Regions from separate parts of the Pseudobacillus sp. FSL P4-0506 genome, predicted to be linked through region 2. Evidence: riboswitches for the same ligand, from Rfam matches in the RefSeq annotation. Region 2 holds a riboswitch; each other region holds the start of a gene.
The links. Region 2 has a riboswitch for cobalamin ahead of MKZ02_RS13455 (ribonucleoside-diphosphate reductase subunit alpha). Riboswitches for the same ligand answer to the same signal wherever they lie in the genome.

Region 1 (7,577 bases), 110 kb from region 2:
TAAGTCCGCCTCGCTGATCCACTTTTCATAAAGAGCCGGCAAGCCTGTCCGGCCGTCGTCCCCTATGCCAATAATCTTTATTCGTTCACCCATGACGCTCCGCCTTTCCTAAACATTCACCTTTAAACGTGTATAAAGTGGTTTCGATCTCCATTCCGCCGCCTACTTCCTTGAGCGCATGCTCGCAGCAGCTGGCACAAAGAATATCAAAAAAGCGATAATGACCGGCTGCCGCCATTAACTCCCCGGCATGAGAAGCCGTATTGGCTCCTCTGACTTCTTCTGCTTCCTCCGGAGAAGCCCCCGCCTGCAGTGCTGTTTCAGCCAAGAAGTTAAAATCAACAGGGGCACTTTTCGAATGAACCATCATGACTCCCTGGGCGACCTTGGAAAACTTGCCCATCATGCCGATCATGGATATTCGCTTAATGCCCAGTCGTTTGCAATGCTTCAAGGTAAACCCGATAAAGTCACCCATTTCAATAAATGCTTCTTCTTTCAATCCCGGAAGCTGCTGGATTGCATATTTCTCGCTGCGCCCACCCGTTGTAATAGCTACATGGTCACAGCCGCCAGCCCGCGCTACTTGTATCGCCTGAATAATGCTCGCTTTATAAGCGGCGGTAGAAAAAGGCATGACGATCCCACGTGTCCCTAAAATCGAAATGCCTCCGATGATACCTAACCGCCCATTGAGCGTTTTTTTCGCCATCTCTTCCCCGCCAGGAACCGAGATAATAATTTTTAAGCCTTCCGTCCGCTTAAAATCCGCTAAGATTTTTTCCGCTTCTGATAAAATCATCTTTCTTGGTACCGGGTTAATCGCTGCCTGGCCAACTTCGACTGCAAGACCTGGCTTCGTTGCCCGGCCTACCCCTTCCCCGCCGTCCAGCTCAATGCCGGGTTCTTTTTTTAAAATGACTTCCGCATAAATAATGGCTCCATGTGTAACATCCGGATCATCGCCGGCATCTTTTTTTATAGATGCTATCGCCCGATCTTCCTTTACTTCGCACTGCTCAACAGCAAAAGTGGCGAACACCTTGGCCGGAAGATAGATGGTGGCGGTTTCTTGTTTTTCCCCGGACAGCAGTGAAACCAATGCCGCCTGGACAGCAGCGGTCGCGCAGGCACCGGTCGTATAGCCTTTTCGAAGCGGCTTCTCTTCTTTCTTTTCTTGCGTTTTCATTGTCATGCTTTTTGCGCGAGCAGGGACAAAGCGTTGACAGCAGCAACAGTCACTGTGCTTCCGCCTTTTCTTCCAATGTTCGTAATATAAGGAATATCTAGCTTGGCCAGCTCTTCTTTTGATTCAGCCGCTGAGACAAAGCCGACAGGCAAACCAATGACAAGGCTTGGCTTGGCGATTCCCTCTTTCACAAGACGAATCAGTTCAAGCAAAGCGGTTGGTGCATTGCCGATGGCATAGATACCACCGTCAGCTTCCGCTGTCGCTTTACGCATCGAAACAATCGCTCTTGTTGTATTTAATCGCTTCGCTTCCTCCATTACGTCTTCATCAGAAATATAGACGTGGATGCTTCCGCCAAATTTTTCGATTCTCGGCTTGCTGACACCTGATTGCACCATTTGCACGTCACAAATAATGCGTTCTCCATTCCGGATGGCCTGGATGCCCGCTTGAATCGCATCCGGATGAAACAGCATGCTTTTTCCAAGCTCAAAATCAGCTGAAGCATGTACAACACGCTGCACGACTTTGTATTCTTCATCCGTCAGCGAATGCGGGCCAAATTCTTCTGTAATAATGTCAAAGCTAAGTCCTTCAATTTCCATTGGTTGAACCGTTTCCGGCTTAAATTCTGTTTTAAAATCCAATTCGTTCTCCCCCTCTAATCTCTAATTTGTGAAGCATGTCCCGTACTTCTTCGAAGCTCGAACAACGGTTTTTATAGTCAATTGCCGGCCGCTCGATGACAATTGTTTCGATGCCAAGTTCTTTGGCCGCTTCAATTTTCTGATCAACTGATCCTCTTTGGCCGCTCGCTTTCGTGACCATGCATTTTACGTCATATTGTTCATACAGCGCCTGGTCAAAAGCTTTTGTGAATGGCCCTTGAATGGCGACAATGTTTTTTTGCGGCAGGCCAAGCTGTTCACATTTCTCCATATTGTCTTTTCGCGGAAGCATCCGGCACACAAGGCGAATGTCCTCCATTGGCAGCAGTTTTTCGGTAAAAGTCGCCAATGTCTTACTTCCCGTTGTCAGCATAACCGTTCCTTTTGTCTTAGCTGCTCTATCTGCCGCTTCCTCGTACGTAGACACATATGTAATGAGCGGCGATTCTGTAAAGCTCTGCTCTTTTCTTTCAAAACGAATATAAGGAACGGCGGCCTGTTCTGCGGCTTCCATCGCATTTTTGGATGCTTCTTCTGCAAATGGATGGCTCGCATCGACAACGGCCGATACCTCTTTCTTCAATACGAATGCCTGCATTGCTTCTGCATCCATGCGTCCGGCAAATGCCGGAACATTTACCTGCTTCAGCTCTTTCGCCGCATTCTCTGTTACGACGGAGGCAATCAGCGGATAGCCATCCTGCTGCAAAGCGACCGCAAGCTCCCGTGCATCGCTTGTTCCCGCTAAAAAGAAAATCATTTAACTGTTGCCGCCTCACTTTCTTCTCCGTGGCTATGTTCATGGTGGTGATCATGGTCGTGGTGATGATCATCATGATCATGGTGATGGTGATGGTGATGATCAATGTGCTCCATCGCCTCAAAACGGTATTGACATGTGTCACAATTCATATACACTTCGCCTTTCAGCACTTCTTCCACCCGGTCTTTAATGACAGTTTTTAACTTCGGATGAAAGCCAAAGTATTCTGCCAGAGAGAAAGAAACTCCTGGATAGGCGAGGCGAAATTGTTCCGTCATGCTCTCCAAGCGCTTGATTAACACACCGGTAAACAGAAAGTAGGGAAGAATGATCACTTTTTCGGCGCCAAGACGGATCGTTTTCTCTACTGTTTCCTCCAAGCTTGGTGAAGTGACGCCAATAAAGGCCGTCTCGATGATGGGAACAGGCAGCTTTTCCCATAAAAGTCGGGTAATTTTGAACAAATCACTGTTCGCATCAGCATCGCTGCCACCTCGTCCAAGCAGGATAACAGCCGTCTGCTCGTCTGATCCTTCTTTGTATTCACCCGTTTCCAACACGCGGTTTTTGCAAATATCCACCGCTTCATAATGAATGCCAATCGGTTTGCCGTAAGTAAATTGGACGGCAGGGTATTTCTCCTTCGCTTCGTCGATCTCATGAGGAATATGGATTTTAGAATGGCCCGCTGGCAGCAGCATGAGCGGGACAAGCGCAACAGATGTTGCTCCTTTTGCAATACATGTATCGATCCCTTTAGCAATGTTCGACCGTTCAAACTCTAAAAAACAAGTTTCATAGATTACATTCTTTGCGAGCTCCGGGACAAGCTGATCGATAAATTGTCTGATTTGTTCATTTCCTTCTGGGTCCCGGCTTCCATGGCCGACAAATAAAATTGCCTTCATACTTTTCCGCTCCTTTAATCCCCACATGGTGCAGGTTCAAGATTTATTTTTGGTTCCATGTCGCGATAGTCAAAGTTTTGAATTCTTTTTACACGCTTAAAATATTTAAAGAATCGCTCATTTGGATGGCCTTTTTCTTTGTATTCAGCAATAATCTCCTCCAGCAGCGGAACGAGCGCCTCTGGTTCGACTCCTTCAGCAACAGGCTGGCCAGCATGAGCCGTACGTCCAACTGTCTTTGCCCCTAGAAACAAATCAAATTTGCCTTTGCGAAATACAATGCCGATATCCTCTTTCACCGCTCCATAGCAGGCCATTCCGCAGCCATTCAATCCAATTTTTAGTTCTTTCGGCATTTCTAAGCCGTCAAATTTCTCATGAAGCAGTTCAGCGTACGGAATTGCATCTTTCTTTTCTCCGTCACAGAAGTCACAGGCTTTCACCGTTGCAACATCCCCAATAGGTGAAAGCAAAAATCCGGCATCTTTTAAGGAAGCTGTTACTTGATGAGGATCTTCTGTCGGCACCCGTAAAATTACTTGGTGATGAGGCGTATATTCGATAGCCCCTTTTTCTCCGGCTGCTTTTGAAAGAACGAGCATTTGCTCAGCCGAGAACACCTTATTCGCCACTCCCGGGCTGACAGCTACTTCAAAAATGGATTCTACTTTTCTCTTGAACAGCGGCTGACTTGTCTCTTGTTTGTCTTTTCCATCTAAAAGGCGGAGCGCTTTCATTCCAAGCTTGTACAGGTCTGTTTTCTCCTCTTGCCCTCCATGAAGAGCCCACGGCTCATTTTTCGGCTTCAACCGTTCGTGCGGCTTTAGCGGCTGCTTTTCTGATGTTAATGTATATTTGCGCTGATAGCCCCTCGGTGTAATCATTTTGTTGTCGTAAAGGAATGTGGTTGAATTGCCAATGATTACGGTCGTCAGCATGCCGATATCATGATCCAGCATATTCTTCAAGTCTGTGATCACCACTTGTTCTCTTTCCCGGTAAGCGCTCTTGACGAGGCCGACTGGCGTATCCGGTGAACGGTGCTTTAATAAAATGCGCTGCGCTTCCGCAATTTGTCTCGTTCTTCTTCCGCTCTTTGGATTGTATAAAGCGATGACAAAATCAGCTGCCCCTGCTGCTTCTATCCGCTTGGCAATCAAATCCCACGGCGTTAGATGGTCACTTAAGCTGATTGTGCAAGCATCGTGCATAACCGGTGCCCCAAGAAGAGAAGCACAGGAATTGATCGCCGAAATTCCCGGTACAATCTCTACTCCCACGCCGTCCGCTTCTTTCCAACCTTGTTCAACGAGTACTTCATAGACAAGACCTGCCATGCCATAGACACCGGCATCTCCGCTTGAAATGACCGCCACCGTTTTTCCTTCTTCCGCTAATTTAACAGCGGCCTGTGCACGGCTCACTTCCTCTGACATCCCGGTGCTGATGATTTCTTTTCCCTCAATAAAGTCTGCGATCAAATCGACGTATGTTTTATAACCGATAATACAGTCGCTTTCCTTTAGCGCTTCCTTGGCCCGTTCTGTAATGTGCTCTGCGCTGCCCGGTCCAAATCCGACAACCAATAATTTTCCCTTCACTCTATTCGCCCTCCTCTGCTTACTTGGCTGTTTGCTTTTCTTTATCTTTGGCCACACCGGTTACACGGTCATTTTGAAGAATCATGCCTTTTTCGTAATAAGTGTACGTGACAGCTTCTTCAACCGGCTGGCCTTCTTGGAGATGGGAAGCCACAATTTTCTCTGCGAGCTGTTCATCCACCTCGTGGTACCATGTGCCTTCCGGGTAAACGATGACGACACAAGCATCTTTACAGCGGCCGTTACATCTTGTTCTTGTCGTATGCACCCGAACATCAAGCTCCCGTTTTTTTATTTCTTCTCTGACTGTCTGCGTGACCTCTTCTCCGCCTTTTCGCATACAGCTCGAACCATTGCAAATGAATACATGATGGTTCATTTCTGTTAAATCCCATGTCGCCACATTCCCCACTCCTTTTTGGAAAATAAAAAAGTCCTTAACTTCAGAAGAAGTTAAGGACTAAGAGCTACGTATATAAGCTACTCAAGGAACGAGTAATCATGCCGAATGCACCGACACCGTTCCATACAGTCATCCTGTTCTTCCCTCCGAAGAATGATGGTTCGAAGAAGAAAGCAGGTCTCCTGGCTTACGGGTCCACTTACTCTTGTCCCTTCCCGGCATTACGCCAGTGGCTGTTGACAATTTCATCACCGTTTACAGTAGCGGGGGCTGCATCGGACTTTCACCGATTTCCCTATTATCCCAGAAATGACTCTCCCGGGCACTCTCTTCTTATTATTCAATTTTTATGTATGTCATCCTGATTTTTCTAAATTTCAAACTCTTTTATTAGATTAGCAGGTTCTTCATTCATTTGACAAGGGAAATTTTACATAACGTTTCTTTTGTTGAACTATGAAGAAGAAGATAAAGCAGGTACAGGCACGGAAATGAAAGGCTTCCAGCCTGTTTTCTGCTTAATGATCTGCTTGACGGCAGACATTTTTTCTAAAAAAGAAGGATCATATCTATGACACAGCAAGCCTATCACGGTCCCGCTGTGACCTACAATGACTCCCAATTCAAATCTTTTAGCCAGCTCAGCGAACAACGAGAAAAAAGGCTTAGGCAGCAGCTCCTCATTTAACTTCGCGCTTTTCGTGACGGCAGACAAAATGGCAGGTACACTGCCGGACAAGAGACTGTCGTGCATTTCATCAAATAATTGAGCCATTTGCAGCTTTGCAGCAGCAGAATATTCACCTTTCATCCTATAGTACTGTTGTGTATTCAATCGTCCCCCACTGTCATAACCGATAAGAAACAACTCAGGGAAATTTGGATAAGAATAGAGCAGTTCGCCTGTTTTCTGGTTCACGGCATTGATGCCCTGATACATAACTCCATCTGTCGGTTCAACAGCAGCAGCGATTTCTGCAATAGCTGAGTCCGTAAAGTCTATCCCCACACTCATAGCGACAGCGCGCACGGCAGCAGTTATATCCGCAGAGCTGCTTGCCATCCCTTTGCTGACAGGAATTTGTGACGAAAAGTATAATGTTCCTCCTACACTCATCCCAGCTCTCTTCAATGCAAGCTCTGCAGCGTAGATCGCTTTTCTCTTATAAGGATGGTCACTGCGTACACCAGGAGAGTGAGTGGGAACAAACCATACTTTGCTTGTTAAGGGAACAGGCAGCGTAAATAGGAATGGCTGACCATTCTTTTCTCCCTGGGCAAGCTCGCCAAATGTACCGGTGGATCTTCCAACTCCTTTTTTCACTATATAACCACCTCATTCACGTGCTTGTTCAAATAAGTAAATAGCGTCCTCCAAAAAACAGATCACCTCTTTTTTAATAGGATATAAATTTAGAAGCTCTGATTTATCTGCTGATTTCCGTACACGCCAAAACTTTTCTTCCAGCTCCCGATTTCCGGCAAACATTTCATCTGTCAGTAAGAGAACGTCAGAAGCAATCAACTTTCCCTCCTCTGATTCTGGGCCAATATTTTTAGCTACACAAAGGTCAATCCTTTTCAATAAGTTCATCCACTTATTGATCAGCTTATCATCCTGTTCCAGTTTCGGAAGCTGCTCCTGCAGGGTGTTTTGCTCTTCCTCATCAAAGAACTTATTCCAATTTCCTTTCTCTTTTTCATCGCTTCTTTCTTTTCTGACTAAAGGAATTAAGTGCTCCCACTGTAAATCCCCTTCCACCTTTAAGATATTCAACAGCGTATTCGTATGAAGCACCGCTTGTTCAAGCTCCGCTATGTTTTGCCTCAATGACTGCTTATGTATGCTCAACAACTGCTCAATCGTTAATTGGGATAACACTTTCTTTATATCTTTAAGCGGCAGTTGGAGACTTTTTAAAATTGTCACCTTCTCTATTTTCAGAACATCTGCATCATTGTAAAACCTTTTTCCATGGTCATTTTTAAATGAAGGAGTCACTAAATCGATTTGATCATAATATCGCAGCGTCCGGACAGAA
Region 2 (7,577 bases):
GCAAGGTGAGTTAAACTCTCTTTATCAACATTGCTATAATAGTCAACGTAAGAAAGAGCAGCTTGAGCAGACGTAGGGGCAGATTCTTCCTTCATTTGCTGGATCTTGTAAGTAGGATAGTAAAGCCAAAGGGATACAGCAATGACAGCAACAATGAGAACAGAGACGGTATATTTAAATAAACGCTTCATTTTTCGCTCCTTTGCTCCTTCTAGATATTCTTTTATGTACGCTTATTTTTCATTTATTCATCAACAGAGAGGAAATTCAGTAGTAAGTGTAGACGAATCTTATAATAATCATACCTGTATTTTCAAGCAAAAAAACCTGGTATGCGGCTATAAGCAAGTTTTATGTTAAAATAAAACGTACTCATATTACTTTCAAAGGACGGATTGTTAATGGACATTACACATCATACGGTTGAACTGCTTGAAGATCCATTCGGGCTGCTCGATGGGGAAAGATTTGAATTTCATTTATATGCAAAGGTAGACGAAGAGGATGAGTTATACTCAGAATCTGGTTTCTATATTCGTGTGCTTTATTTGGTAAATGGAGATGAGGAAAAGATCATTCATTATCACTTACACGATCGGGCAACAGGAGAAGTTTTGGATTTTGAACTTGAAGAGGACGAAGAAGCGCTTGTGGCAGCTTATTGCCGGGATCATCTTCCTGACGAAACCGAAGAGGCCGAATAACAGACAAAGCCCCGCTGCATGAATACTCACTGCCTGCGGGGTTTAACTTATTTCTTCAGTTAATGTCTCCGTAATAATCACACCCTCTATTTTATTTCGCTCTTCATGTACTCCTGCAGCTGCTCTTCTGTTAAATGCTTAACAAAATGGTAAAAGCTAATGGATTCCATTTCATAATTTTCACAGCTTTCCATGTAATATTCATAAGCCTCTCGATACATTTCCATATTTTCCACCTCCCTCCTGTTATATAACAAATATATTTTTTATACAAATAATATATAACAGATAGAAAAACATGTCAATATCTTGCTTTTGTTTTACCCTGAATATTCAGAAAATAACCTAAAAAAGTCAATCAGCGATTGAACCTTCTATTCTGTGCAATTGTTCCTTTTTTCCAGTGCTGCCAGTAAAATTAGCGGCTCACTCAATTAAAGGAACGATAACATCATCGTCTGCTTCAATTGAGTGAGCCGCCTCTTCTGCCTCCATTAACTTTTCTTGTAGGTTTCCTATACTGCGAATGGTTAGATGGATTTTTTTCATTTATTTAGCCGTTCAAAGGCTTGTCTTACTATATACTAGCTATTCATCGCCAAGCCATTCTCTTAAAGAATTTAAGAAGAATGGAGACTACTCATTATAATTCGTCAAACCCGTTCGCTTCACTTGTCTTCGTATAGGCACGGGATTTTTGTTCAAAAAAGTCTGTCTTCCCGAAATCTACTTCCTGATAAGCAATAATCCAGCGCATTGGGTTTGTCCGGTAGCCTTCAAACGGCGCTGTGAAACCTAACTGTTCAGCACGTTTATTGGCCATGAACTTAATATAGCTTTCCAGCTCGCTCATTTGAATTCCATCTATCTTATGGCCAATGATTGAGTTTCCCCACTCAATTTCAAGTTCAGCGGCCTGTCGGAATGCCTCCTTTCCGTAGAGATGTAATTCTTCTGTATCATACTCGGGATGTTCACTTAGCACTTCTTTAAAAATCTTTTCAAATAATCCGACATGAAGTTGCTCATCCCGATTGATATAATTAATCATTGTGCTCGTTGCAATCATTTTTTGATTGCGGGCCAAATTGTAGAAAAAAGCAAATCCAGAGTAAAAGAAAAGGCCTTCTAATATCACATCATAAATAATCGATTTCAGAAAGTTTTCGACGGTTGGTTCATGAGAAAAGGCTTCATACCCTTTTGTCACAAACTCATTGCGTTCCTGAAGAATCGGTTCGGTCCGCCAAAAATCAAATACTTGATCTTGCGTCTCTTTATCCGCCACACTCGATAACACGTAGCTGTAAGAATGATTATGAATCACTTCCTGCTGAGCAAGAATAATCATTAACGCATGCAAGCTGGAATCTGTTAAATAGTCTGCCGCTCTGCCAGCATAATCGGTTTGAATACTATCAAGCAAAGCAAGCAAACCGATAATCTTTAAAAATGCATTTCTTTCATCAGGAGACAGCTCGCTAAATTGCTGGCGGTCTTTCGTCATATTGATTTCAAATGGTGTCCAAAAGTTCGCAAGCATTCTCTTATATTTTGGATAAGCCCAGCTAAAGCGCACATCGTCCCAGTTTAAAATATTTGAGCTTTTCCCGTTCACAATCCCTGTAGAACGGTTTGGTGCACTATGATCAATGATTTCTCTTTTTTTAAGTTTCATACTCATTCTCCCCCTTATGAATGACAGCTTTCACAGTCTTCAATATCAGAAGCGGTCGACCGCACATAATAAGTTGTTTTTAACCCTGAATCCCACGCATCCAAATGCAGATCAAGCAGCGCTTTTGCCTTAATGTCGTTCCGCACATATAAGTTAAAGGAGACGGCCTGGTCAATATGGCGCTGGCGCTTGGCGTTCTGGCGAATGCTCCAATGCTGATCAATTAAGTAAACTGTTTTATAGTACCAGGTCGTCTTAGCCGACAAGTCCGGAGCAGTCACTGGGATTTTATAATTTTTCTTCTCTTCCATATATTCTTTACGGAAAACCGGGTCAATTCCGGCTGTTGAACCGGCAATCAAAGCAGTGGATGAATTCGGCGCCACTGCCAGCAAATATCCATTCCTCATGCCTGATCTTTTCACTTTTTCCTTTAACTCTTGCCATTTCGTCCCACTGTAACCTCTTTGCTCAAAGTAGACGCCGCTCTCCCACTCTGATCCTGCAAATACCGGGTAAGCCCCTTTTTCGGCTGCAAGCTCCGCACTTGCCTCAATAGTTAAGAACGCGAGCTGCTCGTACAGCTCATCGCAATAACTGACTGCTTCGTCCGATTCCCAGCTTAATCCCTTCAAAGCGAGCAGGTGCTGCCAGCCAAACGTGCCGAGCCCAATTCCCCTATATTTCTTGTTCGTCAGCTGTGCCTGTAGCACTGGGATACTGTTCATTTCAATCACGTTATCAAGCATTCTTACCTGAATCGGAATTAAGCGCTCAAGCACTTCATCCATAACAGCGCGGGCCAAAGAAACAGATGACAAATTACATACAACATAATCGCCTGGGTCCTTCGTAATCATGATTTTTCCGTCTTCCGTCTTTTCTTCGATCACAACAGTCGGACTCATATTTTGGCAGATTTCCGTACAGAGATTGCTCGCATAAATCATGCCGGCATGCTTATTCGGATTCGCCCGGTTGACGGTATCCCTGTAAAACATATAAGGGGTGCCTGTTTCAAGCTGGGAAATCATAATAGCTTTCATAATCTCAATAGCCGGCACGGTTTTTTTGCTGAGCGCTGGATGAGCCGCACACTCTTTATACCGGTTTCTAAATGTACCTGCTCCTCTTTTTTCATCAAATGAGTCTTCAAGCGAGTAGCCCATTACCTTCCTTACCTCATGCGGGTCAAATAAATGCCATTCTTCCCTGTTATCAACAGCTTCCATAAACAAATCCGGTATCGTTATACCGGTAAACAAATCATGTGTTCGGCGGCGTTCATCTCCGTTATTCAAACGGGTTTCTAAAAAGGAAAAAATGTCTTTATGCCAGACATCGAGATAAACAGCGATCGCCCCCTGACGCTGTCCGAGCTGATCGACAGAAACGGCCGTATTATTGAGCTGTTTCATCCATGGAATCACGCCGGAGCTGACATTTTTGAATCCTTTAATGTCACTGCCCTGGCTGCGAATTTTCCCTAAGTAAATGCCCAGGCCCCCTCCATTTTTGCTCAAATTGGCAGCGTCCGTATTGGCATCAAAGATCCCTTGCAGGCTGTCGTCCACCGTATCGATAAAGCAGCTTGACAGCTGGCCGTATGATTTCCCGGCATTGGCAAGTGTTGGCGTAGCTGTTGTCATATATAAATTAGAAAGAGCCCAATATGCTTCTTTTACGTATTGGAGACGTACCGATTGAGGTTCGTTCATCATTAACGTCATCGCAATAATGAGCCATCTTTCCTGCGGAAGCTCTGCTGGCTGCTTGTCGAGCGTATGAGCTAAATATCTTTCGCTCAATGTAACAATTCCGATGTATGTAAATAAGTGATCTTTATCAGGATCAATGATGGTGCTTAACTCATTAATCTCCGCTTCCGTATAAGCTGTCGTTAACTGCGGATTGTATATTCCTTCTTTCAGCAGAAGGTGAATAAGGTTCAAGAAGCTGCCATACCTATTGGTGTTTTCCCCACGTGTTATAGCTGCTTGCTTATATAATTGTTGTAAATACAGACGGGCAGCTACAAATGTCCAATCCGGTTCTTCACTTGTGATCCGCTCCACGGCTGAATGTAAAAGCAGCTGCTGAACCTGCTCATTTGTCCATCCCTCTCTCGTATCCAAAGTTACCCTTACTTTTTTCTTGTAGCTTGCCAGTTCAATAGAGGGGAATTCTTTTTGAATTTCACTGAACGCCTCTTCTGCCACACTTTGTACTGTTTGAATCATATTTGTTCCTCCTAAACGATAAGTAGTTTAGAAAGAGATTTTTTTGTCCATAAAAAAACCATCTTTCTAGATGAAAGATGGGATAAGAGCGAAGAAATAAAAGTTTAATGAAAAATGGGACAGACCTGCTCCTAAGCATCATCAAAAGAGCTTGTCTGAACGAAAGACATTTTTATTTTCTCCGCGCTTTCTTCCCAACTCCCGAAGAAGAGTACACGCAGTAAAAAGGCAGGTCTCCTGGCTTGTGCTTCTTCCTTCCACATTCCTTCCCATCTATTAGACAGTGGATTGATCTGCGGTCGTTCACACTTACAGTTGCGGGGACAGCTTCGGTATTTCACCGAATTCCCTATTAAGCTGTGACAGCACCTTTTTACTAAATATTGATTTAATTAAAGCATTACCACTAAATGTTGTGTCCGGATTAGTATAACAATGAAAATTCTCCTGTGCAAGCCTTGATTTATTTTTCTGTCCTTATTTAATTTAAAATGATTAATTCATCCTGACCAGAAGGATCAACGGCTTGCGGAATCACAGCGGTTGTTTTTAAAAAGGTTTTATTTGTATCACTGGTAGGTGGATGTTCAAGGTCAATTTCCAGCGAGAAAGGAATCGTTAGCTTTTCTTTAGGCTGGATTTCACGTTGAATCGGGATAAGAATTTCTTTTACATCTTTGTCATGGTATGCAAAATCACTGTCTTCGCGAACTTCATCCATTTGCAGATGCAAAGAAACAATGAGTGCATCAATTGGTTCCGCAGCCCGGCCGCCATTAATCAATACTGTTCCTTCAATTTTATCCCCTCTGTGGTAAGCCTCTTTTTGAAGAGCTGTATCAATCGCTACTCCGCCAATTCCAATACTGGATAAAATATGTTTCCACATGAAACTTCTCCTTTCTTTTAGTTAGTATTAGTTTAATATTCCCCGAGGCTCGCTCCTTAATCTTAACCAAATAGGATGGTTTTGAATTTGAATTTTACACATAAATAAATAAAAACATACTTTTTAAAAAGTATGTTTTACCTTGTGGACTTTGTCTGCCAACTGAAAAATATGTACAGTTGTGATCGCAAATAGATTAATAATTTAATGGATGTTTCTCTTTTTAAACCGTCCACCGCGCACTTCCGAAATATCTGCAATGGCCAGGAAAGCCGAAGCATCGATCTCCTCCACGATTGTGGTTAATTTAGATTCTTCCAAACGGGTAATGATGCAAAATATAACCTTTTTGTCATCACCTGTATAAGCGCCCTCTCCATGTAAATAAGTGACGCCTCTTCCTAATCGGCTATTAATGGCATCGCCTATCTCTCTTGCTTCATCGCTAATAATCCATGCCGATTTTGATTCTTCCATCCCGGCAACGACAATATCGATCGCTTTAGCAGCTACCACATAAGCTAGGATAGAATACATCGCACGATCCCACGTGTAGACAAACCCTGCAGAGCTAAGTATAAATAAGTTAATGAACATGACAATTTCACCAACAGAAAAAGGGACTTTTTTGCTTATCACAATTGAAAGTACTTCAGTCCCATCTAGCGCCCCGCCATTTCGGATGACCATCCCAACCCCAACACCTAGAAAAATCCCTCCAAAAATTGTGGCCAGAAGGATATCCTCAGTAAACGGCATAATCGGGTGAAAAAATGTGGCGAAGACAGATAGCATAATAATCCCATATACAGTCGATATGGCAAAAGTTTTCCCAAATTGCTTATATCCCAAGTATACAAACGGTAAATTTAAGATAAAAAGAAAGATACCAAGTTTTACTCCTGTAATGTGGGAAAGCATAATGGAAATACCTGTCACCCCACCATCAATTACCTGGTTGGGAACTAAAAAGATCTCTAATCCAACAGCCATGAGCAAGGCGCCAACTGTAATAAAAACAGCCCTCTGAATCACTTTCAAACGCGATAATTTCTTATGTTGCTTTTTTACCAATAACTCGTCCGTCAAAAAACCACACCTTTACTCATACTTATTTATTTTTAGTATATCTTAATTCCTGCTTAAGAAAAATAACTTTCAATTAGGAAAAGCCTTAAAATAAAAAAATTATCCCTTCCATAGCTGTGCACTATAAAGCTTTTTCCACTTTTTATTATAATGTTTCATTTTCTGAATGGACAGGAAAAAACCTCACTGCATAGTGAGGTCTACAATTACGTAAGAAGGCTATTCAAGTATGTAGCAGCCTTCTGAACAGGCACTTTTCAGGGAGATTCTTTAGTGAACAGATGTATATGCCCGGCTATTAAGCGGGACCTTTTTGCTGCTGTAAAAAAGTAGCGACAGTACTCCTAAGACTACTCAAACCGCCAGACAATCCTTTACTTCATCGGAAAGCTTTTTCGTTTGAATGCAACTTGTTCCTTGCATGCCTTTCACTTTCACCCCTTAAGATTTTTGAGTAATAGGATTTAACATAATTTGATCGATCTTATTCATTTTTCTTGCTTCAAATACTTTGCTTAAATGAACAAATAAAGGGGAACAATAGATTTTGCGCAGGTATTTAGGTGAATGAAGGAGGATGAAAAGTGGATAAGGATATAAATTACGGAAGTGATTACAAATATATTCCAACAACTTCTATAGGCAGTGGAGTGGGTATTGAGGTACTGCCAGACTTATTTTGTCATACTGTCCAAATCGTCAATATTCATTTAGTTGGAAATCCTAGGATGAGGGACTTCGTATTAGTTGATACAGGAATGCCTGAGTCGGCAAATGAAATTATTTCTGTTATCGAAGAACGCTTTGGGGCAAGCAGCCGGCCACAGGCAATCATTTTGACACATGGCCATTTTGATCATGTCGGGGCTGTTATTGACCTGGTTAAGCATTGGGAAGTTCCTGTCTATGCACACGAGTTGGAAATTCCTTTTCTCACAGGCCAAAAAAGTTATCCAGAACCGGACCCGACGGTTGAA
Region 3 (7,577 bases), 1.7 Mb from region 2:
AAAAAAAGCGGTTCCTGGTCTTCAAGCAAAGGGTCTCTGAGCAAATAAAAATTAACGACAGACCGGGTAAACCGGAATCCCTCTTCCTCCAGAAACTCAAGCATTCTTTTTCGTTCTTCGGTGATTTTCTCCCGCGACCATTCAACGAACGAAGAATCGGCTAATACAGCTTCTGCTGCCCTCAAGGCAAGGGCATTTACATTCCAATGGGGGCGGAATCGGGCAATTTGCAAAGCTAAGGCTTCGTCAGCAAGCAGATAACCGATCCTCAAGCCGGCAATCGCATACATTTTCGTCAGTGATCTTAGAATGAGCAAGTTTGGGTAATCCTTAATGAAACGAGCCACTGTGACGGAGCCGGCAAAGTCATAAAACGCTTCATCAATGACAACACAACAGCCACTCGAAGCAAGGCTGTCTAACAATTCAATGATCTCCCTTTCGGAAAAAGCGATGCCGCTCGGATTGTTCGGTGTGCAAACAAAAACAGCCGCTGCTCCTTGAGCCTTAGTCGTTAATTCATTGATTGGCAGAGTATGATCTTTATTGGTGAAAACATAATCTATTTCGCAACCATACACCCGGCAGGCTGCTTCATATTCAGAGAATGCCGGCTGAACGATGACAACTCTCCGTCCGCGCCACAGCTGGCCGAGAAACTGAATCACTTCAGCTGCACCGTTTCCTAACACGACCTGTTGTTCATTCACTCCGTTAAGACTGGCAATCTGTTTGGTTACCATTTTACCGTAAGGATCCGGATAATCAGAAACGGCGGATAACCAGCTGGACCAATTATCCTTAATGCTTGGCGGCGGGCCGTATGGATTTACGTTAACGCTAAAGTCTATCAAAACGTCCGGCTTCTTCATTTGTAAGCTTTCATATAGATGGGCTGGATTAGAGCCATGTGCGGGCCATTTCATAAATGACACCTCCTATCCACATCATCAGTAAAAATAAAAGAGAGGACCGTTCCATAATCCGATTAGTGAGCAGGATATGCTCTGCTGTTTTTTGCTTTAAAGGTTCTCCCATTTCAGCGCGATGGGAAACACGGCCTTTATATCTATTTATTCCGCCAAGCTCGATGCCGAGCAAACCGGCAACAGCGGCCTCACACCAGCCGCTATTTGGGCTTGGATGCTTTTTCGCATCACGGCGGACAATCTGCCATACTTGTTTTTTAGAATAGTTGCTTTCGGGAAAAGATAAGACCATTAACAAGCTCGTTAAGCGGGCTGGCAGCCAGTTAACGAGATCATCCAGACGAGCAGATGCCCAGCCGAATTGTCCATATCGATCATTTTTGTAACCGACCATTGAATCACATGTGTTAATTGCCCGGTAGATCATCGCCCCCGCAGCTCCTCCGATAAGTGCCCAAAAAAGCGGAGCCGTTACCCCATCGCTTGTATTCTCGGCAACGGTCTCGATGGCTCCCCTTGTAATTTCCCCTTCATCGAGATGCCCTGTATCCCGACCAACAATATAGGAAAGCTTCATTCGCGCCTCCTCCATATCCCCTTTTTGCAGCGGTTCATACACACTTATCCCCGCCTCTTTTAAGCTGCGGCAAGCAATGGCCGAAGCAATCACTGCGGCCTCCGCTGCTACTCCAGCAGCCGGGTGAAGAGAATAAAAGCAGAAAATGAACAAATAGCTGAGGCTTCCCGTAACAATGAGCACGATAACAAGCATAATGACTCCTTTTCTCCGCCTGGCAGTTCCTTGATTGAGACGCTTTTCCAAAAAGTAAATAAGGGAGCCTATCCAGCGGACTGGATGCGGAAGATGAGGCGGATCTCCGACTAGGCGGTCAATGAAAAAAGCAAGCGTAGCAGCCAGAAGATGATAAATCATGTACTCCTCTCTCCTGTTCTGTTATTCTCCAAGGCTTCTATCGTACATTCATACACCGCTTTCCCGATCGCCTGTCCAAGCGGAGAAATCGTACCGGCAAATGCCTGATGCGCCCCGCGCTGGGTGGCGGCAATCAGGACGCTGTCAGTAGAGGTGCCTGTTGCCTGGGAATTCGTTAGCGGATCTTTTACTTCCTTATCGAATAGAGCCTTTACTTTTGCTTCTGTTGCCGTCATCACTGACTGAACAAACGCTTCCTCTGATAAATGGCCATTCGCAAATACCCATATATTAATCGTACCCGGCAAAAAAGCCCGATTATGTTCTACAGCCCGTGAAACATCAACGGCATTGCCGACCCCGGCTGTAACAACTGCAAGAACCGAAATATCTTCTACTTGCACAAACCGGCAGGCTGCCGTATGAAGATGAACAGCTGTCATCATTCCCACAGTTTCGTTAATATCAAAGTGATAGCGCTTTAGAAACTCTTTCATGTCTTCCTTATAAGAGTCATGCCAATAGTTTTTATCTACGTGGCGGTTCACAAAACTGCGATGCCATCCCCAGCCAGCACCGATTACTCCTGCCGATAGTGTTTTTAACGGAATCGGAGCTTCAAGTGTAATATATTCATCAGTTCTCTTGATGCATGCTTGGTCCACTCGCACTTCCACTTCTTCCTCAGCTGTTTTTTCAGGAAGAATACTCATCTGCGGCTTCGGCACTTCTGGATGGGGACGCTGATGAATAGCCGTTTTATATACTTGTTGAACCGGCTCCTCTTTCAACACTTCGCTCGGAATACCAAGACCGTGCCTCTTTCCCTCTTCCATAAGCAGCAATCTGTCACAGTAAAGAGAGGCGAGATTTAAATCGTGAAAAATGGAGATAACAGTTAATCCTGTTTCATTCGCCATTTTCTTTAATAAATCAAGCAGTTCTTTTTGAAAAGATAAATCCAAATGGTTTGTTGGTTCATCCAACAGCAAAATTTCCGGTTCCTGGGCAAGGGCCTGAGCGAGAAAGACGCGTTGACGCTCGCCGCCAGACAATTCCTCGATGGAAGCTTCCGCAAATTGCTTTGTGCCCGTTTGCTCCATCGCCTTGATAACAGCCCGCTCATCTTCTTCTCTCCATACTGGAAAGATGCCGCTTTGATGTGCATAGCGCCCGAGAGAAACTGTTTCTTTTACAGTGTACGAAAAGGCTTGCGGGGTCATTTGTGGAAGAACAGCAAGCCGTTTAGCCAGTTCTTTTGGTGTATAATCTGTCATTTTTTTGCCTTCTATTTCTATGGAACCACTGCTTATAGGGACAATGCCGCTTATCATTTTTAACAGCGTTGTCTTGCCGCTTCCATTGGGACCTAAGATGCCAAAAAGCTCTCCTTTTTGGACGGAAAAAGACAATTTACGGACGATAAGCTTGCCGTCATAGCCGCCGCTAAGCTGTTCTATCTCGATCATGCTGTTCCCCTTCCTTTCCTGTGCTTGCGAAGCAGAATGATAGCGAATACCGGTGCACCAATAATAGAAGTAATAACACCAATCGGTAATTCAGTCGGAGAAATAATTGTGCGGGCTACCAAATCAGCCAGAATTAAAAAGCCAGCGCCTGCAAGCATGGACAGCGGCAGTAAATGGCGGTGATCCGGCCCCCAAATTAAGCGGATAAAATGAGGGATGACCAATCCGACGAAACCAATAGTTCCTGAAACAGCTACAGCTGCTCCTGTTAATACCGAGCCGGCAACTAGCACGATCATTTTTTTTCGACGGACATTCACACCTAAATGCTGGGCTTTCTCTTCGCCGAACGACATCGCATTTAATTCAGCCGAGTGGATAATTAACAGTAAAGTGCCCACCAAAAAAAAGGGCAAAATAAGTTGAATATAATCCCAGCCTCTCATTGATACACTCCCAAGCAGCCATCCGATAATTTGCCGCAATTCCTCACCGGTCAAAGCAATCATTAGTGAAATCAACGCACCTAAAAAAGAGCTAAAAATAATCCCTGTTAGAATGATAGTTTCTACTTTAAGTGACCGTTCAATCGCCTGGGCGAACAAAACAACGATGAAAATGGTTATAATCGAAGTCACAATACTAACAACGGGCAGGGTAAATCCGGAAAGCCAAGGGAGCTGCATATTAAAAAACAGCACCATAACAGCGCCTGCGGAAGCACCCGAAGATACACCGAGTGTATAAGGGTCTGCCAGAGGATTACGCAGCAGCCCTTGAAAAGCAGCACCCGCTACCGCTAGAGAGGCTCCTATAAGACCGGCCAACAATACTCTCGGAAATCTGATCTTCCACACGATGTTATCAAAAGAGGAATCGACTCCCTCAAGCGGCGTTCCAAAAAAATGATGGGATAATAAGAAAGCGATATCCCGAAACGGAACTTGGATCGTTCCGATCGAGATACCTGCAAATACAGCCGTAATAAAAAAAGCCAAAACTAACAAGTAAGCCGAGCTTTTATTTCTTAAAAACATCTGGATAGATCGCTTCGGCAAGTTCTTCTACTCCTTCAACAAGACGCGGGCCTGTTCGGTTGACGAGGTCAGCATTCACATCATGGACATCCTTGTTTTTAACGGCAGTCATGTTTTCCCATCCTTTGCGGCTGAGTACCTCTTCAATCGGTTTTTTTGTGTAGTAGCCATGCGTAGTAATGATTACGTCAGGATTCTTCTTGATAATCGCTTCCTCTGTCATTTGCACCCAGCCCTTCTGATCGGCAGCGGCATTTTTCGCATGAATCAGATCAAGCATTTCCTGCATAAATGTATTTTTTCCTGGTGTGAAAATGTCTGGAGCCGGTGATACTTCAATAAATACACTTTTTTCTTCTTCTTTTTTAATAGTTTTCGCTTTTTCCTCGATTTTTGATAGACCGTCTTTCATTTCTTCTACTACGTCTTCTGCTTTTTCAGTTGTTCCTGTCGCCTTGCCGATCATTTCAATTGAGTCGTATACTTGATCAAAATTTTGGGCATCATTAACGACAAGTACATCGATTCCCGCTTCTTCCAGTTGCTTCAATCCCTCTTTTGAGTTGTGGGCACTGGAACCATGTGCCAATACGAGATCCGTATCAAGCCCAATGATTTTTTCAATGTTATACTCCATGCCGCCAACTTTTTCTTTGGCGTTCACCTCTTTCGGGTAATTGTCGTTGTCTGATACCCCGACAATTTCATCACCTAAATCGAGTTTATAAGCAATTTCGGTATTGCTCGGAATAAGAGAAACAATTCGTTTCGGTTTTTCTTCAATAACGACATCTTTTCCTTCCGCATCCTTTATCGTTACCGGAAAGGCTGCTTGTTGACTCTCTTTTGGCTGATCTGCTTTTTCTTCTTTTCCAGTTTCTGCTTTATCCGTTCCGCAGCCGGCAAGCAGGCCAGCAGCCAGTACGAAGGATAATGTGTACTGAGATAATTTGTTCATGACTTTCTCTCCCTTTGCTTCTTAAAAATATCCACAAAAAAACACCTCTACGCGATGGAGAGATGCAGTGAAAAAGGGCCAAACAGGTACATTGAACCAGGAAGCCGCTTTTACACCACCCTATCCGCGTAGGTTATTGGTGCTCTAAACCAGGCAGGTTTTCTGGCTTGTGAAATAAATAAATTTCACTTACAGTGGCGGGACCGCGCTGGATTTCCACCAGCTTGCCCTTTTAAAAAGCTTTTTGTTCAGCTTTACCTGATTAAATATATGTAGTTTTCCGCTTAGCCTCATTATACACAAAAAAAACTTTACTTTCATAAATTTTTAAAACGGTTCGCAGCTTTTCTAAAAATTCGTTTCTATTCTCTGCAGAAAATAAATTTTCTTATCATATAAGACCTTTATGTTTTAGACAGGACAAAAGTGGAATAGGATAAATAAAAAGAAAGGAGCGGCTAAAATGAATCTTGCAACTTTAATCGGGTTAGTTGTCCTACTGCTTTGCATTGCGCTTATTTTAGTTTACTTTCTTCGCCAGGCATTTGACTCCTCTGATACAAGCCGGATAGACGCTCTTCCTGAAGACGACGCGTACTTAAACGATCGCGACTCAACACATGACCGTAACTTATAGCCAAATAAAATGACAACATGACATACGAGCAAACATCTGTTTAAAAACAAGATCGTTTGCCAGCAGAACTATATAAAAAACATCCATCCCGATGAACGGGAGGATGTTTTTTATTATTTAGTATGAACCTTCACATTCAGCGTTTCCACAATGGCTTGCTTTATAATTTGAAGCATTTTAGTCAGCTCCTCGTAGCTGGAAGCTAGCGGCGGCATAAAAACGATCGTGTCACCAAGCGGTCTCGTCAGCATCCCCAATTCACGCATTCGCAATGTTGCCCGATAAGCCATTCTCTCTTCAAACGGAAAAGGTTCTTTGGTCTTTTTATCTTTCACTAGTTCAATTCCGCACATTAAACCAAGCTGTCGAATCTCACCGACGTGTGGCAGTTCATTTATTTCAGCCATCAACCTCTCAACATATTCTGCTTTTTTAGCAGCTTGCTCAACAAGCCCTTCTTTTTCGAAAATATCAAGATTGGCCAAAGCTGCTGCACAGCCGAGCTGGTTGCCCGTATAAGAATGTCCATGGAAAAAAGTTTTCATTTCGGTATATTCCCCGTAAAATGCCTGGTATACTTCTTCTGTTGTTAATGTAGCTGCAATCGGTAAATATCCACCGGTAATTCCTTTTGCCATTGTCATGATATCTGGCAAAACACCTTCATGTTCCACAGCGAACATTTTTCCCGTGCGCCCAAATCCAGTCGCCACCTCATCCACAATAAAAAGCACATTAAACTTTCGACAAAGCTGTTCAAGCTCCTTTAAGTACCCGACTGGCATGATGTGCATACCACCCGCCCCCTGTACCATCGACTCAACAATTAGTCCGGAGATCTGTTCATGATTCTTTTCAAATAAGTCATGTATTTCTGAGAGTGAATCTTCTTTAGCCGTTTGTTCATTGCCGGAAGGATGCCATTTTGCTGACGGGAAGGGGAGGGCGAATGAATGGAACATTAATGCGCTGTACACGCGGTGATAAATGTCGATTGAGCCCACGCTGATCGCACCGACTGTATCGCCGTGATAACCGTTTGTCAATGTGACAAACTTTGTTTTTTCAGTCCTGCCTTTATTTTGCCAATATTGGTACGCCATCTTTATGGCTATTTCCACTGACTCTGCTCCGCTGTCCGAATAAAATACGCGTGTTAAGTTTTCCGGAGAAATCTGGATAAGTTTCTCAGCCAACTGAATGGATGGCACATTTGCCGCCCCAAGTAAGGTTGAATGGGCAATTCGTCCAAGCTGCTCTTTCACCGCCTCATCAATTTCTGGACGTCGGTGACCGTGTACATTTAGCCATAAGGAAGAATAGCCATCGAAATATTCATTGCCGTGGATGTCTCTTAGCCGGATACCTTCGCCGCTCTCTATAATAAGGGGAGCTTCTTCGTAATCCTTCATTTGTGTAAAAGGAAGCCACATATGCTTTTGACTAATTTCATATAAACGTTTTGTATTCACTGTTAATCCCCTCCATCAGTCTATCAAACTTCCAATCCCTCACAATTTCAGAACGATAACGGCTCTCCCTAAGAGAATAATCAATATCTTTTATAAATGGAATATGTCCAATGATAGGCAGTCCCGACAGTTCATGAATGA
Region 4 (7,577 bases), 1.0 Mb from region 2:
CTGCGGCCTCCAGCTCTTCCGGGGTGCCGAGAGTCTTTTCTGTGAAGGCACTTTTCCACCCGGCATAAGCAAAATCAGGTTCAGCAGCAAAAAACACTTCTTTGGACGGGTACTGTGCCGCCAATACTGGCACTTTTCTATACGCCTCCTCCAATTCGGGAAGAATGCGATCATCCAGATAAGCTGTGCCTACCATAGAGTCTTCAAGCCCAAGCGCAAGCATGATTTCAGTTGCATGCTGATTCAATGCTACCGCTCTCTTTGGTGCAGCTGCCGTTCCCCATTCATCTGTTATCTTCTCCGCCGTTTTGCTGGCCGAACTCGAACTCTCATGATTGAAGCTCGCAAAGACCCATAGTGCAGCTATGCAAATAACTCCAGTTAAAATCCATATATTTTTTTTAATCATTTTGTTTCCCCCTTTTCACACATGAGCCAAAAATGTAATATGCGGTTTGTTTGTCCGCGGATGTATCTGGATCTCTCCATCTACTCCAAACACTTCTTTCAGCATGTCCTTGCTTAAAACCGCTGAGGGTGTTCCAGAACAAATCATGCGTCCCCCATTCATAACGTATATATAGTCGCAATAGAACGCGGCCAGATTTAAATCATGCAGAGCAGCCAAAACAGTAATCGGCAGCTTTTTGACAAGGTCGAGCAGTTGCAGCTGATGTCTGATGTCTAAATGGTTGGTTGGCTCATCAAGAATAACCATGCCCGCCTTCTGAGCAAGTGCTCTCGCAATAAACACCCGCTGTTTTTCTCCCCCAGATAACTGCTGAAAGCTACTTTGGCCATACTCGACCATGTCTACATAAGCTAAAGATTCGTGAATAATCTGTCGGTCCTCTTCTGTTTCATGTTGAAAAAATTTTTTATAAGGGTGACGGCCCATTGCTACGATTTCTTCAACGGTAAAATCAAATGGCACAGCAGCCTCTTGACTTACGACAGCCAGTTGTTTTGCTGCTTGCTTTGCCGGCATTTCATGCAGCCCTTTGCCATTAAGCCATACCTTTCCGCTATCTGGTGTTAAAATCCGAGAAGCGTTCTTCAATAAAGTGGATTTCCCACTTCCATTAGGACCAATAACGCCAATGAACTGTTTATCAGCCGCTTGTAGTGAAATATCGTCAATGATAAACTTGCCGTTTGCTGAATAACTAACATTCTCAACGAGTAGTTTCATCGGCCGCCTCCCCCAAACGAATAGGAGCTGTGCCGCAAGAGCCAAATAAAAAATGGCCCTCCACAAAAAGCGGTAACTACACCAATCGGCAGCTCCTCTGGCGCAAGCAGCAAGCGGGCTGCTGTATCTGACCAAATCACAACGAGCATGCCAAGCAGTGCACTAACTGGAATCACACGCTTATGGTCGGAACCGAGCAATAGCCGGGCTAGATGAGGCACCATTAATCCTACAAAGCCAATAGAACCACTCACTGCCACTACTGCACCGGTAATTAAAGAAGCAACAACAATAAGGATCTTTCGAAAAACATCTGTATTTACTCCAAGTGTTCCTGCCGCTTCTTCCCCCATTAACAAAGCATTCAACGATGAAGAGGCAGATAATAAAAAGAGGACACTGCCAGCAATTATTAGCGTCGGAATCGCTAAGTGTTCCCACTTGGCTCCAGCAAGGCTACCCATCATCCAAAACATGACTTCTCGAATCCCCGATTCTTTCGGTGCTAATGTCACAATAAAATTGGTTACAGCGGACAGCGTCATCGAAACAGCTACACCGGCCAGCAATAGGCGTGTCGTGAGAATCTTTCCGCCTTCCTGGGCGATTATGTACACGGCTCCCATTGCTATCATGGCACCGGTAAAAGCGCCAGTAGTTAAGGCATATTGTCCAAAGACAGGCAGAGCGCCAAATAAAATAACGAGCGTTGCTACTACTGAAGCACCTGAAGATACGCCTAAGATATAAGGATCGGCAAGTGAATTTCGTACCAATGCCTGAATGACAACTCCTGCTACTGCAAGACCCGCTCCTGTTACAGTTCCGAGCAATACACGCGGCACCCGAATGTTCCAAATTATGTGTTCCTGAGCCTTATTCCAGTCTGCCTCTATGTAATTGCCCACCCAAGGTGCATGTGAAAGGATGATCTTCCATGCTGTAACAGCTGGCATATTAACCGGCCCTAGAGTAATAGACCATGTAATAGAAAATAAAAGGAAGACAGCAAGTCCCATGAGTAAATACAAATAACCCTGCTTGTTCGCGCGGAAAACAGCTGAGAAAACAAAGGATGATCCTCTTTTCTTTCTTATCCATCCTGCAAACGCTAGCTTCAATGTTCCATCTCCTCTCTTTTTTATCAGCACAGAAAGAAAGCCCTGTTCTTATCGCTAAGAACAAGGCTTGGGTGTGTGAAAACAGCACAAAAAAGCAACAGAGACTGCTTTGTCTTCGGCCACCTTTCCTTTCCGCGAAGGCATCATAGGGGATCAAACCTGGGTAGGTCTCCTGGCTTACGGATCTGCGCGCTTTTTTCGTCTTCCCTGATTTCTCAAGTGACATCAATGAAAAAAAAACTTTCCGATTACAGTGGCGGGACCGCTCGGGATTTGCACCCGATTCCCTGTTACCCTTTGCTGTCTGTTGCAAAGGCACCCGGTTCTCTTATATAAAGTTTTTCATTGCTTACCAGTGTAATATAGTTTCCATGAATAGGCAATGCCTTTTCAATGCCCTCTCGCTTTTCTCATGCGTCCCTCTACTTCATCCCAACAAACAATGTTCCACCAATTATCAATATACTCCGCACGCTTATTTTTATATTTCAAGTAGTAAGCATGTTCCCAAACATCAAGTACAAGTAAAGGAACTACATCCCATTGGCTTAAGTTTTGATGTTTTTCAGCTTGCAATATTTCTAATCGCTGAGCTTGCGGCGACCATACGAGAATGGCCCATCCCCCTCCCTCTACTTTCTCGGCGGCTTTGGAGAAGTGTCTCTTAAACCCATCGAAGCTGCCAAACGACCGGGAAATCTCTCGGTTTAATTCACTTGAAGGCTTTCCCCCTCCGTTTGGGCACATGATTCTCCAAAAGATCGAATGTAAATAATGCCCGGCACCATTGAAAGCAAGCTCTCTCTCCCAATGCTTGACGAGCTCAAAGTCATTATTTTTTCGTGCCTTTTGCAGCTCCAGCTCTGCTTTATTCAAACCTTCTACATAGCTTTGATGATGCCGGTCATGATGAAGCCTCATTGTTTCTTCATCAATATAAGGCTCTAAAGCATTGTACGCATAGGGGAGAGGGGGAAGTTTGTGGCGGCCAATAGGAACCTGTTCAGCTCTTTCTCGCTCTTCCTCCTTCTCTTTTTCGTTTTCTTCAGCAAACAGCCCTTCATGAAGCTGGCGCCACTCCTGATCTAATCCCAAAATCTCACTTTGGATTAAATGAATCTCTTCTTCTTTCATATTCGATAAACGATTATCCATCTTCTCTACCTGGTTTTTCCACTTTTCCACCTGATTAAGGTCAATTAATTCATGCTGCAAAGCACATAAAGCCTCACACCATTTTTTAGCTTCCTTTAAATAACTGCGGTATATCTCCATCTGCCCTCCTCCTTTCAGCTCGTAATTTCAACATATGCATTGTTTTTATATGCGTTCTTCTTTCATACTCTTCCCTCTGCCTAACAAAGCAAATGAAGAGGACCGTTATCAAAAAAGAAAGAGGGGCTATGCAATCCCTTGGCAAAACAAAAAGCTGCCCACCAGTTGGTGTTCACTTAACTGGTGGATAGCTTTCTTATTAGCTTGATATCTTCATTTCATTCTTAAATGGTTGCTTAAATCTAAGCCAGGCGAAAATAACACCGATAATTAAGATCAAACCGAGGTAGCCAACAATTGGATACAAGGTGCCTACTAATTTAACGAATCCGACGAAGCTTGCCAGAAAAGCGGCCAATGTAGAAATAACTACTGCCGGAGTAAAAGACTTACGATGGGCCGGTACGATTCGCGCAGCAAAAGCATATATCATTCCGACAGACGTATTATAAATCATCGCTAACAATACAAATGACATAAAATAACCTGTGATTGGCGAAATATCATTGGCAATGTGAACAATCGGCATAGCGGCCTGCTGACTGGCTCCGAAATCTAAAAGCATTGTCAAATTAATTAATAAGATCAATAAGCCAAGGCCAATGCCTCCAAAAATACCTCCAAGCCCAGCCGTTCTCTCATTCTTTTCAGCTCCTCCCATCAATGTCAAAATAGCTGCTCCAGCCGCAATGTTGTACGATACATATAAGATGGCTCCTATCAGCCAATGAGAGGCTGCCGTATTTTCTGTTTGGCTGATTTGAAAAATATCCGAAACATTCCCTTCATAACGGAAAACAGAGTAAATAAAAACGATAAAAATCATGATAAATAGGAAGGGAGTCATCAAACTAATCGCCGAAATAACTTTTTGAAAATTGAAACATAGAGTGACAGCAGTTAATACCGTCATTATAAGACTTCCATACAAAGGAGCGATACCAAATTGCTGTTCGAAAATCGATCCGCTGCCGGCAATCATTACTGCCGCAACGCCAAATAAGAAAAAGGTGATAAGGGCATCAACAAACATCCCTATCCATTTCCCGCAAATTAAATAAATAACATTTTTATGAGAATCGGTTTTAAGACGAGAGCCGATTTGCAGCAATTGCATGCCTAAAAAAGCAAATAGAAGAGTAGCCATACATGTTCCTGCTATGCTAATCCATCCAAAGCTCGTAAAAAATTGCAATATTTCCTGTCCGGAAGCAAATCCTGCCCCTACAATGACTCCGATGTATGCGCCTGCAATTTGAAAAGCTTTTTTCATTCTTCTCCCTCTTTCGTTTGAATATTCTGAATTCACTAGGTGTGGACAAGAAAACCTGTTGATGCCAGGTTTTCTTAAATGTCATACTCGCCAAATTACAGTGAATAGGCTTTTTCTTTCAATGTAAATTGCTTCACCGCTTCGAGATCAATATCATAGCCGATTCCTGGCTTGTTCGGAACTTGAATAACCCCATCGTGCACTGTTACTTCTGGTGTGACAATATCCTTCTCCCAATAACGGGAAGAAGCAGCCGTATCACCCGGGAGTGTAAAATTACTTAAGGTAGTTAATGCCACATTATGCGCTCGTCCTACACCCGCTTCAATCATTCCTCCGCACCAAACAGGAATATTGTTCTCCTTGCATAAATCATGAATCCGTTTAGATTCCGTCAATCCACCGACACGGCCAATTTTAATATTGATAATTTTACAGCTGCCGAGCTGCAAAGCTTTTCTGGCATCTTCATAGGAATGAATGCTTTCATCCAGACAAATCGGTGTTTTTAATTCTTTTTGAATAACCGCATGGTCAATGATATCATCCGATGCAAGCGGCTGTTCAATCATTGTTAAATTGAATTCGTCTAGCTTCTTCAATTCTGGCAGGTCCTCGAGACGATAAGCTGAATTGGCATCAGCCATAAGTTGGATATCTGGGAAAGAGCGACGGATCTCTCTGATGACATCAACATCCCAGCCCGGCTTAATTTTCACTTTGATTCGTTTATAGCCCTCTTCAACATGCTCTTTAATAATAGCTAAAAGATCATTCACCGTATCTTGAATACCGATGCTAATCCCCACATCAATCGTTGTATTGTCTCCTCCTAGGGCCTCATAAAGCGGGATTCCTTCCCGTTTAGCGTGCAAATCCCACACCGCTCCTTCAATGGCCGATTTCGCCATGTTATTTTTTCTGATCGGCTCAAATATCTCTGAAATTTCATCGGGATGAGAAATTTCTTTGCCTTTTAATAAAGGAATCAAGAAATCTTCTATCATATGCCAGTTTGTTTTTAGCGTTTCTTCATTATAAGAAGGAGAGACAAAAGCAACAGATTCTCCCCAGCCGGATACTCCCTCTTCATCTTTTACCTCTACGAGAATAAATTCTTTGTTTTCGATGGTTCCGAAGCTAGTAGTAAAAGGAAATTTCATTTCCATCTGTAAATGACGTAAAATAATTTCTGTTAATTTCATTTTTCCTCTTCCTTTCCTGCAAATTGAATATTCTTTATGAATAGATAATAGTTCACCAGTTCTTGCGGACGTTGAATGAGTTTTACAGCTGTATATCCGTTAGCGAATAGTTGTAGAAAAACTTTCCGTGTATTCATTCTCCAATCCAAAGCTAAATCAAATGATTGGCTTTTAATCTCTTGAAATTTTCGAGGAATCGGGACGAGCAATGCCTCTTCTCTTTCTAAATAATCAGGATGATGGAGGGACATTTTCGGCCATCCTTCTGTTGTTCTTTCATATTCTGCGAAAACTTTTGCCTTTTCTTCTGTAAAAGTAAAGGAGGTGTTCACGTAATCACTTTGAATCCACCAATCCACCTTCAATCGATCCGTTGGAAGACCGGCATTTAATCCATCCTCCATTTTACCGTAACAATTCACTTCATATGTGGAACAAACAGCTTTAAGCTTCGTTAAATTTAAATAAGCGTTTACGCTTTCGAGCGGATCGAACGTCCATGTTACCTGCTCATATCCAAGACGAGAAGCCTCTTGTTTTTGGGCGTTTTTCAACGCTTCACCAATTCCTTGCTTTTGATAATCAGGATGGATGCCAAGCATATGCGAACATAAGTAAGAAGAGCCATTTGAAAAACCAGCAAAGCTGTAACTAAAGCCAATTAATCGTTCTTCTTGAAAAGCACCTACTAACAAACCGCCATTTTTATGGGCGGTGAGCGTTTGATGGATCGGAATCGGCTCCATATTCCACGTGTCTCTTTCCAGCTGCTGCATTTTTTCAAAGTCTGTTCGATCATTAAATAACCGAATATGGTAATCTTGCACGTTTCTTCACCCTTTCATCCGTTCAAACGTTTGTATAATTGTTTCAGCCAATATCTCAATTCCTGGATAAAGAGCGTCTATCTGAAAAGTCATTTCAGGATGATGCAGACCCGGGCTTAAATCACAGCCTAATCCGAGCATCGCTGCCTTTACTTCCGGCCGCTTCACTGTGTAAAAATGAAAATCCTCTCCTCCAGTTGTCACGATAGGCGGGACGACATTTTTTTCCCCCAGCACTCTGCTGATCGCATTCTCCATTATATTAGAGGCTTCTTCTGAAACGATAGCCGCTGCCGTTTCGGCTTTTGTTTCTAAATGAATAGACGCTCCGTGAACAACTTCTATTCCTTTGCATGCCTGAACAATTTTCTCTGTCAGTGCTGCCATCACTTCGTTAGTCTGTGCGCGAACATCAATTGAAAAGGTCGCTTTTCCTGGAATAATATTACTCGATTCACCGCCACTTTGAAATTTCGTCATTTTCACTGAATAAGGAATAGACGGATCCATATGGATTTGCTGCATGGCTTGAATGAGCGAGGAACCGATCTCAATGGCATTCTTTCCGAGATGTGGCCTGGCACCATGAGCATCTTCTCCAATAATTTCCCCAGCAATAAACTTGGCTGCTCCATGCCGAATTCCCGGAGAAGCCTGTCCAAAGGATAACTCTTGAATGGGCCG

Region 1: another riboswitch for cobalamin. It lies ahead of MKZ02_RS12905 ((2Fe-2S) ferredoxin domain-containing protein); the one in region 2 lies ahead of MKZ02_RS13455 (ribonucleoside-diphosphate reductase subunit alpha).
Region 3: another riboswitch for cobalamin. It lies ahead of MKZ02_RS21750 (ABC transporter substrate-binding protein); the one in region 2 lies ahead of MKZ02_RS13455 (ribonucleoside-diphosphate reductase subunit alpha).
Region 4: another riboswitch for cobalamin. It lies ahead of MKZ02_RS18115 (FecCD family ABC transporter permease); the one in region 2 lies ahead of MKZ02_RS13455 (ribonucleoside-diphosphate reductase subunit alpha).

The regions. Positions count from the first base shown of each region.
Region 1 is NZ_JBBOOI010000001.1:2,553,796-2,561,372, reverse strand. Features, by position in the region: gene cbiE (precorrin-6y C5,15-methyltransferase (decarboxylating) subunit CbiE) at 1-93, opposite strand, end outside; gene MKZ02_RS12930 (cobalt-precorrin-5B (C(1))-methyltransferase) at 86-1,195, opposite strand; gene MKZ02_RS12925 (precorrin-8X methylmutase) at 1,192-1,839, opposite strand; gene cobK (precorrin-6A reductase) at 1,829-2,620, opposite strand; gene MKZ02_RS12915 (sirohydrochlorin chelatase) at 2,617-3,531, opposite strand; gene cobJ (precorrin-3B C(17)-methyltransferase) at 3,546-5,132, opposite strand; gene MKZ02_RS12905 ((2Fe-2S) ferredoxin domain-containing protein) at 5,152-5,535, opposite strand; cobalamin riboswitch at 5,691-5,880, opposite strand; gene MKZ02_RS12900 (GHMP family kinase ATP-binding protein) at 5,990-6,859, opposite strand; gene MKZ02_RS12895 (MerR family transcriptional regulator) at 6,872-7,577, opposite strand, start outside.
Region 2 is NZ_JBBOOI010000001.1:2,661,183-2,668,759, reverse strand. Features, by position in the region: gene MKZ02_RS13480 (GDSL-type esterase/lipase family protein) at 1-191, opposite strand, end outside; gene MKZ02_RS13475 (DUF6509 family protein) at 402-704, shown strand; gene MKZ02_RS13470 (hypothetical protein) at 791-931, opposite strand; gene MKZ02_RS13465 (hypothetical protein) at 1,131-1,253, opposite strand; gene MKZ02_RS13460 (ribonucleotide-diphosphate reductase subunit beta) at 1,348-2,388, opposite strand; gene MKZ02_RS13455 (ribonucleoside-diphosphate reductase subunit alpha) at 2,397-4,622, opposite strand; cobalamin riboswitch at 4,833-5,010, opposite strand; gene MKZ02_RS13450 (sporulation protein) at 5,104-5,511, opposite strand; gene MKZ02_RS13445 (YitT family protein) at 5,716-6,600, opposite strand; gene MKZ02_RS13440 (MBL fold metallo-hydrolase) at 7,185-7,577, shown strand, end outside.
Region 3 is NZ_JBBOOI010000001.1:4,317,466-4,325,042, forward strand. Features, by position in the region: gene cobD (threonine-phosphate decarboxylase CobD) at 1-926, opposite strand, end outside; gene cbiB (adenosylcobinamide-phosphate synthase CbiB) at 901-1,863, opposite strand; gene MKZ02_RS21740 (adenosylcobinamide amidohydrolase) at 1,860-3,332, opposite strand; gene MKZ02_RS21745 (FecCD family ABC transporter permease) at 3,329-4,390, opposite strand; gene MKZ02_RS21750 (ABC transporter substrate-binding protein) at 4,353-5,327, opposite strand; cobalamin riboswitch at 5,463-5,604, opposite strand; gene MKZ02_RS21755 (hypothetical protein) at 5,791-5,964, shown strand; gene bioA (adenosylmethionine--8-amino-7-oxononanoate transaminase) at 6,078-7,397, opposite strand; gene bioD (dethiobiotin synthase) at 7,414-7,577, opposite strand, start outside.
Region 4 is NZ_JBBOOI010000001.1:3,666,438-3,674,014, forward strand. Features, by position in the region: gene MKZ02_RS18105 (ABC transporter substrate-binding protein) at 1-409, opposite strand, end outside; gene MKZ02_RS18110 (ABC transporter ATP-binding protein) at 425-1,192, opposite strand; gene MKZ02_RS18115 (FecCD family ABC transporter permease) at 1,189-2,211, opposite strand; cobalamin riboswitch at 2,459-2,651, opposite strand; gene MKZ02_RS18120 (superoxide dismutase) at 2,704-3,588, opposite strand; gene MKZ02_RS18125 (YkvI family membrane protein) at 3,788-4,861, opposite strand; gene menC (o-succinylbenzoate synthase) at 4,957-6,066, opposite strand; gene MKZ02_RS18135 (GNAT family N-acetyltransferase) at 6,063-6,893, opposite strand; gene MKZ02_RS18140 (M20 peptidase aminoacylase family protein) at 6,900-7,577, opposite strand, start outside.